3 regions of the Streptomyces sp. HSG2 genome follow, and region 1 is predicted to be linked to each of the others. Evidence: riboswitches for the same ligand, from Rfam matches in the RefSeq annotation. Region 1 holds a riboswitch; each other region holds the start of a gene.
The links. Region 1 has a riboswitch for thiamine pyrophosphate ahead of thiO (glycine oxidase ThiO). Riboswitches for the same ligand answer to the same signal wherever they lie in the genome.
Positions count from the first base shown of each region.

Region 2: another riboswitch for thiamine pyrophosphate. It lies ahead of JEK78_RS04590 (thiamine ABC transporter substrate-binding protein); the one in region 1 lies ahead of thiO (glycine oxidase ThiO).
Region 3: another riboswitch for thiamine pyrophosphate. It lies ahead of thiC (phosphomethylpyrimidine synthase ThiC); the one in region 1 lies ahead of thiO (glycine oxidase ThiO).

Region 1 covers NZ_CP066801.1:4,113,992-4,118,624, forward strand. Annotated here, with positions in the region: gene pknB (Stk1 family PASTA domain-containing Ser/Thr kinase) at 1-136, opposite strand, end outside; gene JEK78_RS17800 (thiazole synthase) at 263-1,057, opposite strand; gene thiS (sulfur carrier protein ThiS) at 1,061-1,288, opposite strand; gene thiO (glycine oxidase ThiO) at 1,285-2,505, opposite strand; TPP riboswitch at 2,503-2,614, opposite strand; gene JEK78_RS17815 (FAD-dependent oxidoreductase) at 2,878-4,050, shown strand; gene JEK78_RS17820 (Rv2175c family DNA-binding protein) at 4,222-4,587, shown strand.
Region 2 covers NZ_CP066801.1:1,171,807-1,176,439, forward strand. Annotated here, with positions in the region: gene JEK78_RS04585 (iron ABC transporter permease) at 1-778, opposite strand, end outside; gene JEK78_RS04590 (thiamine ABC transporter substrate-binding protein) at 742-1,833, opposite strand; TPP riboswitch at 1,909-2,014, opposite strand; gene rlmN (23S rRNA (adenine(2503)-C(2))-methyltransferase RlmN) at 2,068-3,174, opposite strand; gene JEK78_RS04600 (phosphatidate cytidylyltransferase) at 3,360-4,451, opposite strand; gene frr (ribosome recycling factor) at 4,451-4,633, opposite strand, start outside.
Region 3 covers NZ_CP066801.1:2,613,406-2,618,038, reverse strand. Annotated here, with positions in the region: gene JEK78_RS11005 (hypothetical protein) at 1-158, shown strand, start outside; gene thiC (phosphomethylpyrimidine synthase ThiC) at 222-2,048, opposite strand; TPP riboswitch at 2,041-2,229, opposite strand; gene JEK78_RS10995 (YibE/F family protein) at 2,301-3,881, shown strand; gene JEK78_RS10990 (SsgA family sporulation/cell division regulator) at 3,927-4,364, opposite strand; gene JEK78_RS10985 (IclR family transcriptional regulator C-terminal domain-containing protein) at 4,463-4,633, opposite strand, start outside.

The DNA.
Region 1 (4,633 bases):
GCGCGAGCAGACGGTCCAGGCGGGTGTCCACGGCCCGGTAGACCGTGGCCATCCCGCCGACCGCGATCCGCGCGTCGACGCGGTACCTGCCGTCGAGCACCTGCCCGACCAGGGGGTCCCCAAGGGTCGTGTCCACGCGGGTGAGTGTACGAGCCCGCGACCGTGCCGCGCGGCCGTGCCGACGAACGGTGCCGGTACCGCCGCCGACTCGTGACCCTTGTCGGAGCCGGCAGCCGGTGCCGGGGTGGGGCCGCGTGGGACGTCAGAAGGCGGGCCGCTCCGGATCGAGAGCGGCCCGGCCCGCCGACGGGGACGACGCCTCCGCGAAGTGCCGGCGCGGAATCCGCCCCGCGCGCCGGGCCAGGCGGCCGGCCTCCACCGCGTGCCGCATCGCCTCCGCCATCACGACCGGCTCCTGGGCCCGGGTCACCGCAGAGGCCAGCATCACCCCCGCGCAGCCCAGTTCCATGGCCGAGGCCGCGTCGGACGCGGTGCCCGCGCCCGCGTCCAGGATCACCGGCACGCCGGCCCGTTCCACGATCAACTCGAAGTTGTGCGGATTGCGGATGCCCAGGCCGGAGCCGATCGGGGAGCCCAACGGCATGATCGCCGCGCACCCCACGTCCTCCAGCTTCCGCGCCACCACCGGATCGTCGCCGGTGTACGGGAGCACCGTGAACCCCTCGTCCACGAGCGTCTCCGCCGCGTCCAGCAACTCGACCGGGTCCGGGAGCAGCGTCCGCTCGTCGGCGATCACCTCCAGCTTCACCAGGTCGGTCCCGAGGGCCTCACGGGCCAGGCGCGCGGTGAGCACCGCCTCGCCCGCGGTGTAGCAACCGGCCGTGTTCGGCAGCACCCGGATGCCGAGCCGGCGCAGGACCGACAACACCGAGCCGCGCACGGACGGGTCCACGCGCCGCATGGCCACCGTGGTCAGTTCCGTCCCCGAGGCGATCAGGGAACGCTCCAGCACGTCCAGGCTGGGCGCCCCGCCGGTGCCCATGATCAGTCGGGAGGTGTAGGAGACACCGCCCAGGACGAAGGGGTCCTCGGCCATCGGTCAGCCTCCCTGCACGGCGGTCACGACTTCGACGCGGTCGCCGTCGGCCAGTGGCGTGGACGCCCATCGGCCACGCGGGACGACGGTCTCGTTGAGGGCGGCGGCGACACCCGTCGGCGCCTTGGTGAGGGTGGCGACCAGTTCGTCCAGGGCGGTGCCGGGCGGTACCCGGAGCGCCGCCCCGTTGACGGACAGGGTGAGCGGGCGGGTGGCCTTCGAGGTCGTCAACGCGATGTCTCCGGGGTGGCGGTGTCGAAACGTCTCGGGGTGAAGGGGAGGGCCTCCTGCGGCAGCAGGCCCGTCGTCAGGACGTGGGCCATGACGTCCCCGGTGACCGGGGTGAGGAGAACCCCGTTGCGGTGGTGGCCGGTGGCCGCCAGCAGTCCCTCCACCGCGGTCGGGCCGAGCAGCGGGGCGTTGTCCGGGGAGGCGGGGCGCAGGCCGGCCAGGGTCTCCGTCAGTGGAAGCTCCGTGACGCCCGGGACCAGTTCGTGCGCGTCGCGCAGCAGCTCGTACACGCCGCCGGCGGTCACCGTGGTGTCCCAGCCCATCTCCTCGCTGGTGGCGCCCACCACCAGCTCGCCGTTCTCGCGTGGCACCAGGTACACCGGGTTCCCGCGCACCACGGCTCGGACGGTCCGACTCAACAGGGGCGGCGCGTCGGCCGGCATCGCCAGCCGCAGCACCTGCCCCTTGACGGGGCGCACCGGCGGCAGGGCGTGCCGAGGCACGCCGGCCAGCCGGGCGCTCGCGCTCCCTCCGGCGAGCACGGTCCGCCCCGCCCGCAGTGTCGCCCCGTCGTCCGTCACCACACCGGTGGCACGATCCGCGTCCATGGTCAGCCGAAGGGCCCGTGCCCGGTGGAGCGTCACGCCCGCGTGTTCGCAGGCGGTCACGAGCGCCCGTCCCAGGCGCCTCGGGTCGATCTGGTGGTCGCCGTCGACCCGGAGCCCGCCGCGGACCCCGGGAGCCAGCATCGGCTCCAGGCGGCGGCAGTCCCGGCCGGAGAGCCACTCGGCCGACAGGCCGCAGCGCAGTTGCAGGGCGTGCAGGTCCCGCAACAGGGCGCGGTCGTCGGCGTCGCGAGCCACGGCGAGCGTGCCGCACCGGCGATAGCCGGGGTCCTGCCCGGTCGCGTCGAGGAGTTCGGCGGCGAAGGCGGCGTAGCGGCCGGCCGAGGCGAGGTTCAGTGACAGCAAGGTCTCCTCGCCGTAGTGGAGTTCGGTGACGGCGGCCAGCATTCCGGCCGCGACCCGGGCGGCGCCGCCCCCGGGTTCGGGGTCCACCACGGTGGTGAGGAGTCCGCGCTGTGCCGCCCGCCAAGCGGTGACCAGGCCGATGACTCCTCCCCCCACGACGACCACGTCCGGAATCCGTCCGGGGGTCGCCGTCGCGCGCGGGGACGCTTCCGACCTCGCGCGCGAGGACGACGATGAAGACGACATGGGTGTCCAGCCCCTCCCTTCGCCGGCATGACCCGGATCAGGTGCGTACGGTCGGAGGCCGCCAGCCTCCCTCTCAGCCCGGTGCGTCCGGGCTCCCGCGAGTGCTCTACCGTGGCCACCCTAGCCGTTGGCCCCGCTCGTCGGTAAGGGAGTGCCCCTCATGGCCCGTTCGTCGCACGGACTCCTCCCCGCGGCCGATCGGCCGCACGGGAGCCCGGGACCCCGCACTCCCCTCGCCGGCCGCGCGTCGGCGGGGGCCTCGGGCATCCCGGGCCGTCACTCGGCGGGGTGTTGCCGTCCGGCGCCGGGTCTCCTCTCCGGAGCGATCCGTTGAGCGGGCGTCCGGAGCGGGTGGTCGTGGTCGGAGCGGGCATGGCCGGGGTGCGGACGGCGGTGGCCCTCCGTGAGGGGGGCTTTCGCGGGGACGTCACGCTGATCGGCGCCGAGCCGCATCGACCCTACGATCGTCCGCCGCTGTCCAAGGCCGTCCTGTCGGGCGGTGCGGAGGGGGCGGCCTTCGACGTCGACTTCGAGGCCCTGGCGATCGACCTGCGACTGGGCCGCGAGGCGCTCGGCGTCCGGGTCGACGACCACGTGCTGGAAACCGACGGGGGCCCCGTTCCCTACGACGTCCTCGTGTTGGCGACCGGGGCGAGGGCCGCCCGCCTGCCCGGCACCGACGGCGTCCCGGACGTACACCTGCTGCGGACCCTCGACGACGCCGAGCGCCTTCGGCCGGTCCTCGCCGCCCGCCACGACGTCGTCGTGGTCGGCGCCGGCTGGATCGGCGCCGAGTTCGCCACCGCCGCGCGCGAGGCGGGATGCGAGGTGACCGTCCTGGAGGCGGCGGACCACCCGCTGGCCGAGGTGCTCCCCGCCGAGGTGGCCGCGCCGATGGCCGACTGGTACGCGCGTGCCGGGGCGGTGTTGCGGACCGGGGCCCGGGTCGCCCGCGTCGAGCCCGGGACGGTGGTCCTCGGGGACGGCACCCGGGTGGCCGCCCGGGCGGTGGTGGTCGGGATCGGAGCACGTCCGGCCACCGATTGGCTGACCGGATCCGGGATCGCGTTGGGCGGGCGGGGCGAGGTGACGGCGGACGATCGGCTGCGCGCGAGCGCGCCGGACGTGTACGCGGTCGGCGACTGCGTCTCCTTTCCCTCCGCCCGCTTCGGCGAGCGGTTGTCCGTGCACCACTGGGACAACGCGCTCCAAGGGCCGACGACCGTCGCCGCGGGCATCCTCGCCGACACGCGGGACGCGGCCCCCGCCTACGACCCCGTCCCGTACTTCTGGTCGGAGCAGTTCGGCCGGTACGTCCAGTACGCCGGCCACCACACGCCGGACGACACCCCGCTGTGGCGGGGCGATCCGTCCGACGACGCGTGGACGGTCTGCTGGACGCGCGGGGAGCGTCTGGTCGCGGTCCTCGCCGTGGGGCGCCCCCGGGATCTGGCCCAGGGGCGGCGCCTCATCGCCTCCTCCTCACGCGTGGTCCCGGGTGTCCTCGCCGATCCGGCCACGCAGCTGAAGGCCGCGGCCCGCTGAAGGCCGCTGCCGGGGCCGACTCGGGCGAGCCGCGACACGGGGCCCGGGCGGCGCTCGGGCCGTCGGGCGGTCGCGAGCCGGCTGCCCGTCGGGGCCACCGATGGCGTGACGTCCCGCCGCCTCGGCAGGGTCCGGTTTCCGACTGTCGGCGCCGGATGGCAGTCTGGGGGCGTGACCGAGATTGACACGAAGATCGACGCTCTCGTCCCCGCCTGGCTCACCCTGCCCGACATCGCCGAGATGCTGGGCGTCGAGGTGACCCGCGTCCGGCAGCTGGTCAAGGAGGGCCAGCTCATCGCCGTCCGCCGAGGCGAGAACCGCGCGCTGCACGTACCGGCCGCCTTCATCGACGGCGACCGGGTGGTGAAGGGCCTGTCCGGCACGCTCACACTGCTGCGGGATGACGGCTTCACGGTCGAGGAGATGCTGGAGTGGCTCTTCACTCCCGACCCGACCCTGCCCGGTACCCCCGCCGAGGCGCTGAGCGAGAATCGCGGCACGGAGGTGAAGCGCCGCGCACAGGCGCTGGCCGTCTGATCCGACCGCCGCCGCGGGCCGGGCACCGCCGTCGTGGGGGTGCCCG
Region 2 (4,633 bases), 2.9 Mb from region 1:
GGACGGCGGCGGTCGTCAGGTCGAACGCCTGGGAGGTCTGACGGTAGATCTCCACCTCCAACGTGGCGAAGGTGGGACCGCCGAGGATCTGCACGACCCCGAAGGAGGTGAAGGTGAACAGGAAGACCATGAGCGAGGCGGCGCCGACGGCGGGCGCGAGCGCGGGGAGCGTGATCGTGCGCCAGGCCCGGCTGCGCGAGGCCCCCAGCATCCTGGCGGCCTCCTCCTGCCGAGGGTCCAGTTGGGACCAGAGACCACCGACCGTGCGGACGACGACGGCGTAGTTGAAGAACACGTGTGCCAAGAGGATCGCCCAGACCGTCGTGTCCAGCCGCACTCCCCACAGATCGTCCAGGAGACCTCCCCGACCGACGAGGGCGAGGAACGCCGTGCCGACGACCACGGTGGGAAGGACGAAGGGAATGGTGACCACCGCCCGCAGCAGCCGCTTGCCGGGGAAGTCCAGGCGGGCGAACACGTACGCGCCGGGCAGGGCGATCAACAGCGTGAGCGCCGTGGAGGCCGACGCCTGCCAGGTGGTGAACCAGAGCACACCCCGGATTCCGGGATCGGCGACGACCTCCCCGATCCGGCCCAACTCCCAGAAGCCCTCGGGGCGCAGTCCCCGCGCGACGATGGCGGCCACCGGATAGGCGAAGAACACCCCGAAGAACAGCACGGGGAGGATCATCAGCGCCAGGCGTGCGCGGTCCCCCCGTGACCGCCGACCGTCCGTCGCGGCTACCTGAGGACCAGCGACGTCCACGACTTGACCCATGCGTCGCGGTGCTCGGCGATCTCCTCCGGATCCATGGTCCGGGGGTTCGCGACCGGAGGACCGTGCTCGGCGAACGCCTCGGGTATCCGAGCGTCCTCCCGGACCGGGTACACGAACATGTTCAGTGGCATGTCCTCCTGGAAGGTCCGCCCCACGAGGAAGTCGAGGAGAGCCTTGCCGCCCTCGGGGTTCGCCGCGTTGGCCAGCAGTCCCGCGTACTCGATCTGTCGGAAGCAGGTGCCCGTCGCGACTCCGGTGGGGGCCGTGTCCGGCTGCGGGTCGGCGAAGATCACCTCGGCGGGCGGAGAGGAGGCGTAGGAGACCACGAGCGGGCGCTCTCCACCGGCCTGACGCCCTCCGGCGGAACCGGAGAACTCCTCGTTGTAGGCCTGTTCCCAGCCGTCCACGACTTTCACGCCGTTGTCGCGCAGCTTCTCCCAGTAGTCCGACCATCCGGTCTCGCCGTATTCGGCGGCCGTCGCCAGGAGGAAGCCCAGCCCCGGGGAGGAGGTGGCCGCGTTCTCGGTGACGAGGAGATCCTTGTACTCGGGATCGACCAGGTCGTCGAGGGTGTCGGGCGGCGGCGTCCCGCGTTCGTCGAAGTAGGCCTTGTCGTAGTTGACGCAGACGTCCCCGGTGTCGACGGGCGTCACGCGACGCTCCTCCTCGTCGACGCGGTACTCGGGCAGCACCCGGTCGATCCCCTCGGCCTCGTACGACTGGAACAGGCCGTTCTCCAGGGCTCTGGACAACAGCGTGTTGTCGACCCCGAAGAAGACGTCGCCCTGGGGGTTGTCCTTGGTCAGGATCGCCTTGTTCACGGCCTGCCCGGCGTCGCCGTCCTCCAGGACGCGCAAGCGGTATCCGGAGGTCTTCTCGAACTCGGCGACCACGTCGTCGGATACCGCCCACGAGCCGTGGCTCACGAGCGTGACGGTCGACCGCTGGCCGTCCGCCTCGTCGGCGGCGTCTCCGGACGCGCCACAGGCGACCAGCCCGCAGGCCATGCCGAGTGCGCCGAGCGCCGCGACCCATCGCTTGTCGGTGTTCCCCACTGCTTCCTCCCGGGTGACCAGGAGAAGACGCGGCCCCGCCCGGCACCCACGACGGGTCCGGGTGGGACGCAACAGCTCGAGCGGTGACCGATCTCCCTACCCAGAATGACCTGGGCCAGGTTCGGAGGGTCTGCGGCCGATGCCGCACTCTCAGCGCTGTGGCGCTCCCCTGTCGGAATATGAAGATGGTCGGACGGGTGACCCGTCCGCCGAGGTGCCCTCGGACCGGCCACCCTACCTCTCGGTCGCGGCCAGCTGACCACAGGCCCCGTCGATCTCCTGCCCTCGGGTGTCACGGATCGTCACCGGCACCCCATGGGCGGCGACGGCCTCGACGAACGCCTTCTCGTCCTCGGGACGGGACGCGGTCCAGCGGGAACCCGGCGTCGGGTTGAGCGGGATCAGGTTGACGTGCACCGGTCTTCCCTTGAGTAGCCGGCCCAGGCGGTCGCCCCGCCACGCCTGGTCGTTGACGTCCCGGATCAGCGCGTACTCGATCGACAGCCGCCGTCCGGACCTCGCGCCGTAGGCGAAGCCCGCGTCCAGCACCTCGCGCACCCTCCACCGGGTGTTCACGGGGACGAGGGTGTCGCGCAACTCGTCGTCGGGCGCGTGGAGCGAGATCGCCAGCCGGCAGGTGAGACCCTCGTCGGCGAAGCGGTGGATCGCGGGAACCAGGCCCACCGTCGAGACCGTGATGCCACGCTGGGACAGCCCGAGGCCATCCGGTTCCCGGTCGGTGAGCCGCCGGATCGCGCCGACGACGCGCGAGTAGTTGGCGAGTGGCTCGCCCATGCCCATGAAGACGATGTTGGACAGTCGCGCGGGCCCCCCGGGCACCTCGCCGTCCCGCAGGGCGCGCACCCCGTCGACGATCTGGTGGACGATCTCCGCGGTGGAGAGGTTGCGGTCCAGACCGGCCTGACCGGTGGCGCAGAACGGGCAGTTCATGCCACACCCCGCCTGCGAGCTGACGCACATGGTGACCCGGTCGGGGTAGCGCATCAACACGGACTCCACCAAGGTCCCGTCGAACAGACGCCAGAGGGTCTTGCGCGTGGTGCCCGCGTCGGTGGACAGATGGCGGACCACCGTCATCAGTTCGGGCAGCAAGGCCTCACGCAGCCGCGCACGCGAACCGGCCGGGATGTCGGTCCACCGCTCCGGCTCGGGCGCGTAGCGCGCGAAGTAGTGTCGCGACAGCTGCTTGGCGCGGAACGGCTTCTCGCCGAGGGCGGCGACCGCCTCCCCACGCTCGGCGGGCGACAGGTCGGCGAGGTGCCGCGGCGGCTTCTTGGCTCCGCGGGGGGCGACGAATGTGAGCTCTCCGGGCTTGGGCATGGTCGTACCAGTGTCGCAGATCCCCACCGATGCACCGGACGGGTCCCGGGTGCCCTCCGCGACGGCGCCGACGCACCCCACGGCGGCCTATTCGTCACGCCCCGGGGGCAGGCACCCTGAAGAGCCACGAGGCCGCTGCCGGTGTTCGGTGACGGCACACGGGACGAGCCGACCTCTCGGCGCGGTCAGCCGCCGACGAAGATCACCAGGAGCAGCCACACCACCGGCGCCGTCGGGAGCAGGGAGTCGAGCCGGTCCATGATGCCGCCGTGCCCGGGCAGCAGCGAGCCCATGTCCTTGATGCCGAGGTCCCTCTTGATCATCGATTCGCAGAGATCACCGAGAGTGGCGCTGACCGCGACCGCCAGGCCCAGGACCAACCCCTGCCACCAGCGGCCCCCGTCGATCAGGAACTGCGTGCACAGTGCCCCGACCACCATCGCGAAGGCCACCGCGCCCAGCAGCCCCTCGCGGGTCTTGCCGGGGCTGATCCGGGGGGCCAGCTTGGTGGTGCCGAAGCGCCAGCCCACGGCGTATGCCCCGGTGTCGCTCACGACGGTGAGCAGCAGGAAGGTCAGGACCCTCCACGGTCCGTCCTCGGCGGTCAGCATCAACGCGACGAAGGTCGCGAGGAAAGGCACGTAGAAGGCGGCGAAGACACCGGCCGTGACGTCCCTCAGGTAATTCTCGGGAGGTTCGGTCATACGCCAGACGAAGACCGCAAGGGCCGTCAACGCCATGGCCACCCAGGCACCGTCGGCACCCCGGGCGTATCCGGCGACCACCATCGCCGCACCACCGACGGCCAGCGGCACCAACGGCACCCGAATGCCCCTGCGCTCCCGCAGGCGACGAGCCAGCTCCCACAGCCCGACCACCACCGCCGCCGCGATCACACCGACGAAGACGGCCTTCTGGACGAACAACGACACGATGATGACCGCACCGAGCCCGACGCCCACTCCTATCGCCGCGCCCAGGTCGCGCCCCGCGCTCTTCTTCTGCGGTGCCGGCTGGGACGGAGGCGCCGGGTTCGAGGCGTCGGGCATGGGCTCCGGATTCTGTCGGTCGCCCCGTCCGCCGTCCCGGCGCGCGTCGTACCCGGCGTCCTCGGGCACGCCGGGCACCACGGGCAGCGGGCGGGTGTGCTGAGCGCTGTGCGTAGGGTAAGCGGAATCCACCGGCGGCACCCCGGGGACATGGCCGGGGCGAGGCACCCGTTCGGCGGTCCCCACGTACCCGGTGCCCGTGGGTACGCCCCGGGAAGACTCGTCCATCAGACTTCGAGAAGCTCGGCTTCCTTGTGCTTCAGAAGCTCGTCGACCTGGGCGACGTACTTCGCCGTGGTGTCGTCGAGCTCCTTCTCCGCGCGGCGTCCCTCGTCCTCGCCGACGTCGCCGTCTTTGACCATCTTGTCGATGGCGTCCTTGGCCTTGCGACGGACGGACCTGATCGACAC
Region 3 (4,633 bases), 1.5 Mb from region 1:
CATCCCCGCCCCCTCGGGGGCGCGTCCCCCACCTGGGCTACCATCGCCCGGGTTTCAGCACGCCGGGCGACGGCACCTCCCCGGCCTACCGCCCGCGCTACTCCAGTCCGGACTACTCCAGTCCGGACTTCGGCGGTCCCGACCACCCCCCGGAGTGATCGACCTCGCCCGCGCGGCGGGGCAAGGGCGTCCCCGACGCGCGGGAGAGACCCGCGTCCTCCTCAGTCGGCCAGCGGCAGATACACCCGGTTTCCCGCTTCCGCGAACTCCCTGGACTTCTGCAGCATCCCGGCCGCCACCTCCTCCGCCGTGGCGCCCGCGGCCGAGGCACCGCCGAACTGCTCCGTGATGCTGTGACTGATCTTCATCGAGCAGAACTTCGGGCCGCACATGGAGCAGAAGTGGGCCGTCTTGGCAGGCTCCGCGGGCAGCGTCTCGTCATGGAACTCCCGCGCCGTGTCCGGATCGAGAGCCAGATTGAACTGGTCCTCCCAGCGGAACTCGAAGCGCGCGTCCGACAGGGCGTCATCCCACCGCTGAGCGCCGGGGTGGCCCTTCGCCAGGTCGGCCGCGTGAGCCGCGATCTTGTAGGTGATGACGCCGGTCTTGACGTCATCGCGGTTGGGCAGGCCCAGGTGCTCCTTGGGCGTGACGTAGCAGAGCATCGCCGTGCCCCACCACGCGATCATCGCCGCGCCGATTCCGGAAGTGATGTGGTCGTACCCCGGCGCCACATCGGTCGTCAGCGGACCGAGCGTGTAGAAGGGGGCTTCCTCGCAGACGTCCTGCTGGAGATCGATATTCTCCTTGATCTTGTGCATCGGCACATGCCCGGGGCCCTCGATCATGGTCTGCACGTGAAAGCGCTTGGCGATGCGGTTGAGTTCGCCCAGCGTCTCCAACTCGGCGAACTGCGCCCGGTCGTTGGCATCCGCGATGGATCCGGGCCGAAGACCGTCACCGAGCGAGTAGGTGACATCGTAGGCGGCGAGAATCTCGCAGAGCTCCTCGAAATTCTCGTAGAGGAAGGACTCCTTGTGGTGCGCCAGGCACCACGCCGCCATGATCGACCCTCCGCGCGAGACGATGCCCGTCTTGCGGTTGGCGGTGAGCGGTACGTACGGCAGCCGCACCCCCGCGTGGACGGTCATGTAGTCGACGCCTTGCTCTGCCTGCTCGACGACCGTGTCCTTGTAGATCTCCCAGGTCAGCTCCTCGGCCCTGCCGTCGACCTTCTCCAGCGCCTGGTAGAGGGGCACCGTGCCGATGGGCACCGGCGAATTGCGCAGCACCCACTCGCGCGTGGTGTGGATGTTGCGTCCGGTGGAGAGGTCCATCACGGTGTCGGCACCCCAACGGGTGGCCCAGGTCATCTTCTCCACCTCCTCCTCGATGGAGGAGGTCACCGCCGAGTTGCCGATGTTGGCGTTGACCTTCACCAGGAACCGCTTGCCGATGATCATCGGCTCGATCTCCGGATGGTTCACGTTGGCCGGCAGGACGGCGCGCCCGGCGGCGATCTCGGTGCGCACCACCTCCGGGGAGACGTCCTCCCGAAGGGCGACGTACTCCATCTCCGGGGTGATCTCGCCGCGGCGCGCGTAGGCCAGCTGACTGACCGGACGGCCGTCGCGGCCTCGGCGGGGCAGCCGCGGACGCCCCGGGAACACCGCGTCGAGGTTGCGCAGCCCACCACGCGGTGAGGTGTGCCGGATCCCGTCGTCCTCGGGCCGGACGGGGCGCCCGGCGTATTCGGTCGTGTCGCCCCGAGCGATGATCCAGTTCTCCCGGAGCGGAGGCAGGCCCCTGCGGACATCGGTGTCCGCGAGCGGATCGGTGTAAGGGCCGGAGGTGTCGTAGAGCGAGACCGAACGCCCGTTGGTGAGATGCACCTGTCGGACGGGCACGCGCAGGTCGGGGCGGGAGCCCTCGACGTACGCCTTGTGCCAGCCGATCGGTTTCCCGGCGTCGCCGTCGGAGGAGGACGGCGACTCGGGGGTCTGCTGCTGGTCGGTGGAGGCAAGCGTGTGTGCGTCCTCGGTGGTCATGAGACCTACTCCCTACGCCGGCATTACCCGGTAACAGGTTCGGCGGTCGACGCAGCGTCGCCCGTCCGCGGCGCATCGTGGGATATGTCACCCGTAGCCGGTGAGGTTTCCCGTGAAACGTCGCTTCGACGGAGGTCAGCGCCCTCTCAGCCCGGTGCTCCGAGCTCCCGCGTGTACAAAGCGGTCCATACGCTAGCGCCAATCCGGGCGCGGTGAACAGAGGGCCCCCGAGCTTCTTGCGATGATCGGCCTGTGACCACGACGCAGCCTTCACCCCAGCCCCCGCCCGAAGGCAGCCGCGGGCCGGGGCCCGACACCGACGCTCCACGGGACGTCCGGGGAACGGTCGACGGCCACGCTTCCGACGGACCGCTCCTCGACGGGGGTGCGCGTCCCCCGTCGCCGCCGGGCCCGGAAACCGCGATCGGCCGGGGGCTGGGCACCGACGGCCTTCCCCGGGACCACGAGTCGCGTCGCGCCCCCGGGCGGGAAGCGGGGCACGGTCGGCAGAGGACGCACGAGGGGCACGGTCACGGAGGGCATGGACACAGCCATGCGCACGGCCCCGCCACGCCCGTCTCGCGTCACCTGCGCAGGGTCATCGCCGCGGTACTCATCCCCTTCGCGGCGGCCGCGGCGGCCGGACTGCTCGTGCTCTGGCCGGGAGGTGCCCCGCCCCACGAACGCACCGGAGTCGGCTTCGACCGACAGACCCAGCGGGCCACGGTCGTCGAAGTCGTCGAAGTGGCGTGCGCGGACCTCGCCTCCTCCGGGGTTCCTCCCACCGGCGACACCTCCACCGCTTCCGGGTCGGCGGCCGTGGAGCGCGACAAGGGCGTCTGCGACAGAGCGACGATCCGAGTGGACACCGGCGGCGACACGGGGCGCACCTTCACCGAGATCGTCCAACCCGACCAGCCCAGACAACTCAGCCAGGGGCAGCGGGTCGTCGTCGCCTACGAGCCGTCCGCCCCCGAGGACCTGCAGTACGCGGTCACCGACATCGACCGACGGCTGCCGATGACGCTGCTCGCGGGCATTTTCGCCTTGGCCGTCGTGGTCGTCGGACGGCTCCGCGGTCTGATGGCCCTGCTCTCCTTGGCCATCAGCTTCCTGGTACTGAACTTCTTCATCCTGCCCGCGATTCTCCAGGGATCGAATCCGCTGCTCGTGGCCGTGGTCGGCGCCGCCGTGATCATGTTGATCGCCCTCTACCTGTGCCACGGGCTCTCCGCCCGCACCTCGGTGGCGGTCCTGGGCACCCTCGTCTCGCTGCTGCTGATCGGGGTGTTGGGGTCGCTCTTCATCGGCTGGGCGGCGCTGACCGGCGACACGGACGACAACACCGGGCTCATCCACGGTCTGTATCCGTCCATAGACATGAGCGGCCTGCTCCTCGCCGGCATCATCATCGGATCCCTCGGCGTCCTGGACGACGTCACGGTCACGCAGACCTCGGCCGTCTGGGAACTGCACGACGCCAACCCGACCATGGGCTGGCGCCAGTTGTACCGAGCGGGGATCCGTATCGGCCGCGATCACATCGCGTCCGTCGTCAACACGCTCGTTCTCGCCTACGCGGGCGCGGCCCTCCCGCTCCTGCTGCTGTTCTCCATCGCGCAGAGCAGCGTGGGAACCGTCGCCAACAGTGAACTGGTGGCCGAGGAGATCGTGCGGACCCTTGTCGGGTCGATCGGGCTGGTGGCCTCGGTACCGGTGACCACGGCCCTGGCGGCGCTCGTCGTGTCGGCCGACCGCGCCCGGACCACCGAAGGAAGGATCGGAGGAGGCAAGGTCGTTCGGGGCGGACGGGGCCGTCGCCGCAAGCGATGAGACACCCCCTGCGGCGGGGCGAACCACTCCGCCCCCGCCGCACGCTCAGCCCGCGCTCTGCTCCTCCGCGAGGATGCGGTCGAGGGCCTCCTCCAAGTGAGCGTCGAAATCCGCGAGCGCGCCCTCCTGTCCCAGAGGCACCAGCTTGTCGGTACGGTCGAGGAACGCGACCAGAGGTGCGGCGGAGGAGCGGAAGACAGCCTGGTCACCACCGACCTGAAGACGAATCACCACCTCCGCCAAGGGCTCCGGCTCGACCGGCGCCACCCGGACGTCACCGTCGCCACTGGGCCGCCCCACCCCGTCGATGAGCAGCTCACGGCCGAAGGCCCAGGTCACCGGCGCATCGCCGGGCAGGTGGAACGTGAGGCGGACGGCGTAGGGATCACCCGTCTCGTAACGCAGCTCCACCGGGATACGGAAGGTGAGTTCCTCGGACACGAGAAAACTCATCATGACCTCTGCCTGTACGGACTGGTGCATCGCCTACCCCGTCTTCGCCGTGGACTGGCCGGGAATCAAACCTCTGACACTGGTGGCATCTTGCTGAACGTACACACCAGATCACAAGGAGTAAGTTTTCAGATACTGAGAACGAGGGCCAGCGACCCCAGGCGCCGCCGCGCCTCCCTCCGCAACCGCAGCACCGCGGGCAACAACCGGTCGGATTCGTGGGCGGGGACGGAGAGGCCCACCGCCGCCACCGAGGCGCCGGCGACGAGAGGAAGCGCCGCACAGACCGTCCCGAGGGC